Lentimonas sp. CC4: one gene and its partner. The protein of the gene in region 1 binds, or shares a complex with, the protein of each later gene. Links are inferred from orthologs where the notes say so. Each region holds a gene or a part of one and is shown in the gene's direction. Other genes may lie near its edges.

Region 1 (3,168 bases):
TCGAAGTGCTCGACTCGATGGAAAACCTCGACCTCGAAGTCGCAGGTGAATTCTTCGTCATGGCAGCGACACTCATGTATATTAAAAGTCGCATGCTGCTGCCGCAAAAAGACCAAGGCTCCAATCTAGATGTAGAGGAAGACGACATCGACCCCCGCTGGGAGCTGGTGCAGCAACTCCTCGAATACAAAAAGTTTAAAGAAGCATCCTCCGAGATCGAAGAACTCATCCTCAACAGCAACGATCTCATCGCTCGAATCGGCCCAAAAGAAGCACTAGAAGCCGTCGAGCGACCACTAAAGCCTGTCGAGCGCGTTGACCTTTGGAACACCTTCAATCAAGTGCTGCGCCGACTCGCCGAACGTATCACAACAGGCGAGATCAACGCAGAGCAAGTCACCGTCGCAGACCGCATGGAGTTCATCCTACTGCGCTTCAAGGCCAAGCCCAACTTCCTGTTCTCTGAGCTCTTCGAGTCCACGACGACCATTACCACGATTGTCGCCACATTTCTCGCCGTGCTGGAACTCACACGCCTCGGCGAGATACTCATTCAGCAAGATCGCGCCTTTTCCGACATTCGCTGCCAGCGTGGCACTAATACAGGCTTTACCTTTAATAGCACCTTCACCTAAAATTCAGTATGCTGCGAAAGACAAACAACTCCAGCCACCTGATCGGAGTCGGCTTAGACAACAAAGACGGACATAAACGAATCACTCAAGCAGAGCGCTTTGCCATCGTTGGCGGCTCCAACGAGACACACGAGCGCATGACCGAAACTGTCATCAAAACCTTTGAAACACTCGATCGCTGCGGCAAAACACTCGACAACGTCGAAAAGCAAGAACTCGCCGAAATCATCCACAAAAACACCCCAGATCAATGAGCCGCTTGACAGCTCGCCCCGAACACACCTAATTTCACGAACTACTTTATGAGCGAAGAACCGAAAAACCCCTTTCTAGAAGGCGACGAAGTCCCTTCCGACGAAGCCGCAGCCGCAGCAAAAGCACTCGCAGAAGAAGCGAGAGCCGCACGCGAGAAACTGAAGGCAGAAATGCCCAGAGCACCGATGCCCCGCGCACCGGCAAAGCCAGCACCCGCAAAGCCAGCACCCACCGCAGCTAGACCTGCCGCGCCAGCAAAACCTGCGCCCCGCACACCAATAGCCGCACCGACAAAGCCTGCACTCCGACCAGCTCCTCCCACAGGCACAGCAACACCAACTCCTGCAGCGCCGCGCCCAGCGACACCCACTCCTACCCCAGCCGCAGCTCGACCTGCGGCACCAACTCCTGCACCCGCAGCAGCTCGCCCAAGCGCACCGGCTGCCGCGGCACCGCGAGCAGCAGCAGTCAAGACGCCACCAGTTGCCGTTGAAGAATCCTCGATCAGCGTCCCTTCGCTCATTATCGATGCCGTCGCCGCCGCCGTCGCAATCGCATTTACCGCGCTCCTGTTAAAGGACGTCATGCCTTTCTTAAACTAATTACTAAATTCAAAATCTTATGTCTGAAAACATCACAGAACTCGATAGCAGCAACTTCGAAGCTGCAATAAGTGCATCCGTCCCAGTCGTCGTCGACTTCTGGGCACCATGGTGCGGCCCTTGCAAAGCAATTGCTCCAATCCTCGAAGAGCTCGCTGCAGAACTTGGCGACGCAGTCAAAATCTGCAAAGTCAACGTCGACAACAACAGCGAGATCGCTGGTAAGTTCGAAATCCGTGCGATCCCAACGATCTTGGTATTCAAGAACGGCGCAGTCTCCGATACCATCGTAGGCCTCACGTCCAAGGACGACTTGAAAGCGAAGATCTCTTAAAGGATCCGAACGCCTCTCTTTTACCCAAGCACCCGACTGAAAAGTCGGGTGCTTTTTTTTTGCTTGGTGTCGAATGCATTGATTCAAGTAGCGCGAGTCACTGTAGCTGCGCTCTTTATATACTCACGCGCATCATGGTTTGTGAAAAGTGCGTTCATGCTATTTCGCTATAGTGCTGTAGGGGCTTTGCTTGTCCCAGACCATGAGCTCTGTCGAATAGGCGAAGACCGCGCAAAGGCCACACGCATAGGAAGTGGTAAAACTTTAGCTGCCTTCGCGGGTGCCGCCCTTCGACAAGCTCTGGGCCTTGAGCCTGTCGAAACGGCAAGCAGCACCCCTACGCCAGATGCTTCAACAACGCGGTCTAAAGACACGCGCTACCACATACAGGTCAACTTCCCGCCCTAACCAAGCAACGCTGCCGTGCGCTGTGGAATCGCATCAAAGGCACCGTTAGTGAAAAAGATGAAAACACCCCCCTCAGTCGCCGAGCAGTCCTGCTGAACTTGATCAAACAGTGCCTCATTCGACTCGAATGCCTGCGCAGCGCAGCCCCCCTGAGACAATTCAGCGACCATAGTCGCAGTATCTAAGCGCTCATCGGCCGCCATTGAACCAGCTCGATGCACCGCGCCGAGATAGACTCGATCCGCTCCAGACAGCGCCTTCGTAAACGCATCCTGAAAAATTGACGTGCGCGCCGTATTACTACGCGGCTCAAAACTCACGATCAGCTCACGCCCGGGATACGCAGCCCGCAGTCCCTCCAACGCGCCAGCAATCGCAGTCGGATGGTGCGCAAAATCCTCCAGCACCGTCCAACGCTCACCACTGTGCAGCACATCCTGTCGACGACGCACTCCACCAAAGCGTGACAACGCACTGAGATCAAAGTCCAGCGGCGAGGCATGCCCACAAGAAAATGCCGAAGCGAGCGCAGCCATCGCTGCATTGCGCGCGTTGAACAAGCCGTGCATCGACCAACTGACTCGCGTCCACAACGTGCCCTTCCAGATCAGATCAAACGCCGCGCCCTGTGGCCCGTCTTCAAAATTCGCGATCTCCAAATCATTGCCCGCCTCAGTGCCAACTCGCACGACTCGCGTCCAAGGTGCAGGCAAGAGTGCCGTAATATTCGCATCATCCCCATTCACAATGGCGCAGCCTGCGCTCGGGATGATCCGTAAAAAGTGGCGAAAAGTGCGCTGCACATCTTCCAAATCTCGAAAAATATCCGCGTGATCAAATTCCAAATTATTCAGCACTGCAATCTGCGGACGGTAGTGGATGAATTTACTACGCTTATCAAAAAATGCGGTATCATACTCATCCCCCTCAATCA
Region 2 (3,192 bases), 3.3 Mb from region 1 along the record:
CCGCAAACAGACAAGAATGTCTGTGTCACTTCCGAACTAACGCCATGAACGAACAGAACCAATCCACCAACAACCTGAAACCAGAAACTAAGACAGGTTTCTTCACCCGTATGTTCACTAAGTTGGACAATAGCATGAAAGCAAAAGCCGACGAAAAGGCCAAGAACAGCTGCTGCTCGGGCGACGACGGCAAAGGCGGCAAGTGCTGCTAGTTACGAAGTGAGACAGACATTCCTGTCTGTCATCGCGACTTAAAAGGACAGACAAGAATGTCTGTCTCACTCCCAGAGAGGCTTCACCCACATGCTCACCGAACTCATCAATCTCGTCGTTTACGAATGGATCGGGATGGACGCCGAATCGAAATTCGCCGGCGCCGTTCACTTCTTTCTCTACGACACCATCAAGATCTTTCTGCTACTGGCAGCCATGATCTTTGTGATCGGGGTGCTGCGCACATGGCTGCCCGAACAGAAGCTCAAGCAATGGATGAGCCGCGGTGGCATCTGGGGCAACTTGGTCGCCGCGCTGTTTGGAGCCATTACGCCCTTCTGCTCCTGCTCCTCCATCCCCATCTTCATTAGCCTACTACGAGCCGGCGTGCCGCTGGGCGTGACTTTTTCGTTTCTGATTACCTCACCGATTATCAACGAATATCTCGTGGTGCTTATGGCAGGTTCCTTCGGCATCCCAATCACGATCGCCTATGTCGGAAGTGGCCTATTCATCGGCACCGTGGCCGGAGCCTTGCTGGGTAAGATGCGCCTCGAAAAAAACTTAGAGCAAGACATCATCAACGCCGCTGAATCTGAAAGCGGTCCAACAGACTATACTTTGACCGGACGACTCCGCTACGGTTGGAACGAATCGATCAGCGTGATCAAGCAGATCTGGATTTGGGTTTTAGTCGGTGTCGGCATCGGAGCCTTCATCCACAACTACGTGCCACAGGAAATGATCCACGCATTGATGGAAAAGACTGGAATATTCTCGGTCCCCATCGCCACCACACTCGGCGTGCCCATGTATGGTAGCTGCGCCGCCATCGTGCCGATCGCGGTCGTGCTCTTCCAAAAAGGAATCCCCATCGGCACTGCGCTCGCCTTTATGATGGCCATGGCTGCTCTCAGTTTGCCCGAAGCGATCATGCTGCGACGGACGATGAACCTAAAGCTCATCGGCATCTATTTCGGCATCACCACACTCGCCATCATCTTTACCGGCTACCTGCTCAACGCGTTGGCTCAGTATCTTTAGCGGGAGGGACGAGCTCCGCCTCGTCCTTACTGAGGCTACGTGCTTAGGCTCGGCGGACGGCGCGGAGGCCATCCCTCCCAAGAACTTTAACAACTTTCAACGAACAACCAACAACTCAATGTCCAAACCAAAAGTCCTCATCCTCTGCACTGGCAACTCGTGCCGCAGTCATATGGCCGAAGCCATTTTACGCGCTGCCGCTGGCGACATCTTCGAGGTGTTCAGCGCTGGCTCTAAACCTAAAGGCGCTGTCCACCCGCTCGCACTACAAGCCATTGAAGAGCTCGGCATCAGCACCGAAGGCCACACCTCCGACCACCTCGATCAATATCTTGATAAGGGCATCACCACAGTGATCACGGTCTGCGGCAATGCCGATAAAGTCTGCCCAACGTTCCCGGAACAAGTGAATCGCTACCACTGGGGCGTTGAAGATCCCCCTCACGCACGACGCGAAGGTGAAAGCGAAATCGACGCCTTCCGCCGCATCCGCGACGGCATTAAACTCGTCTTCGAAGCCTATGCCTTCGGCTACCGCGAAGCATTGAACGCGGCACGCGCGTCTTCCCCTGCTGAATAATTACAATCCGTTCAGTCACAAATAATGAACAAACAGGAAAATAGAATGGCTAAGAAAAAAGTATTAATCAATGGGTTTGGTAGAATGGGACGTCTCTTTTTTAGAGCCGCCTTTGGTAATGATGAATTTGATATTGTTGCGATTAATGAACTGAAAGGTGGCGCCTCTACGGCGGCTCACTTACTGGAATTTGATTCGGTTCACGGGAAGTGGGGAACTGGAAAGATTTCAGTCGCAGGCGAAACGATCAGTGTCGATGGCCAGGAGATTCGGTTCAGCAATGCTGCAACACCCGAAGACATTGATGTGACGGGAATCGATATCGTGGTCGAATGCTCAGGGAAATTTAAAGATGAAGCCTCGCTCCAACCCTATTACGATCATGGGGTGCCTAAAGTGCTCGTCTCTGCACCCGTAAAAGGACGTGCCTTCAATGTCGTTTATGGCGTCAATGATGACCAGTATGATCCAGAGGCACACGATCTAGTAACATCCGCATCCTGCACCACCAACTGCCTGGCTCCTGTCGTAAAGGTGATTAAAGAAAAACTGGGAATTGTGCATGGCGTGATCACTACGATCCACGACATTACCAATACGCAGACGATTATTGATGCGCCGCATAAAGACTTGCGCCGCGCCCGCGCCTGCTCTCAGTCACTGATCCCGACCACCACCGGATCGGCTACCGCGATTACAATGATCTACCCTGAACTGAAGGGCAAATTGAACGGCTTGGCGGTGCGCGTTCCTCTACTGAATGCTTCAATCACCGATTGTGTGTTTGAAGTCGCACGTAAAACCACCGCTGAAGAAGTCAATGCGCTGCTAAAAGAGGCTTCGGAAACCTATCTCAAAGATATTTTGGGGTATGAAGAACGTCCGTTGGTATCGGTTGATTTTAAAGATGATATCCGCTCTTCGATTATTGATGCGCCTTCCACCATGGTAAATGATGGAACACAGCTAAAAATTATCGCGTGGTATGACAACGAAATCGGTTATGTGAACCGCATGGCTGATTTCTGTGCAAAAATTGCGCGACTTAGCAAATGAATCAGCTCCGCTCCTACGCGGTGGTTACCGGAGCCTATTGGTCGTTTATGCTGACCGATGGGGCTCTGCGTATGCTGGTCCTACTCTATTTTCATGAGTTAGGCTATGCACCGACCACGCTCGCATTTCTGTTTCTATTTTATGAGTTCTTCGGCATCATCACCAATCTATTTGGTGGATGGGGCGCCCAGCGCTTTGGACTGAAATCGACCCTCATCGGGGGACTCGCCCTTCAGCCAATCGCGCTGATTGGGCTGACCTTCATGAATCCCGAATGGGCACCTAAAATAGCGATCCCC

Evidence for each region.
Region 2: the proteins of trxA (region 1) and GZZ87_RS02595 are in contact, whole or in part, in an NMR structure (PDB 2IPA), measured with the Bacillus subtilis proteins. The link is inferred for Lentimonas sp. CC4 from one-to-one orthologs.

What each region holds. Positions count from the first base shown.
Region 1 is NZ_CACVBO010000001.1:3,857,715-3,860,882, forward strand. The notes cover bases 330-3,168. They hold trxA (thioredoxin), read left to right. Parts: upstream 330-1,511; coding sequence 1,512-1,826; downstream 1,827-3,168. Other genes in these bases: GZZ87_RS16450 (segregation/condensation protein A), read left to right, coding at 330-635; GZZ87_RS16455 (hypothetical protein), read left to right, coding at 644-889; GZZ87_RS16460 (hypothetical protein), read right to left, coding at 931-1,476; GZZ87_RS16470 (Mur ligase family protein), read right to left, coding at 2,231-3,168. Outside these bases: more of GZZ87_RS16450, read left to right, coding at 1-329. UniProt on the Bacillus subtilis protein: Participates in various redox reactions through the reversible oxidation of its active center dithiol to a disulfide and catalyzes dithiol-disulfide exchange reactions.
Region 2 is NZ_CACVBO010000001.1:596,511-599,702, forward strand. Bases 244-3,106 are described here. They hold GZZ87_RS02595 (arsenate reductase ArsC), read left to right. Parts: upstream 244-1,375; coding sequence 1,376-1,837; downstream 1,838-3,106. Other genes in these bases: GZZ87_RS02590 (permease), read left to right, coding at 304-1,257; GZZ87_RS02600 (ArsJ-associated glyceraldehyde-3-phosphate dehydrogenase), read left to right, coding at 1,883-2,893; arsJ (organoarsenical effux MFS transporter ArsJ), read left to right, coding at 2,890-3,106. In the rest of the region: GZZ87_RS02585 (hypothetical protein), read left to right, coding at 45-212; more of arsJ, read left to right, coding at 3,107-3,192. UniProt on the Bacillus subtilis protein: Catalyzes the reduction of arsenate [As(V)] to arsenite [As(III)]. In vitro, can dephosphorylate para-nitrophenyl phosphate (pNPP).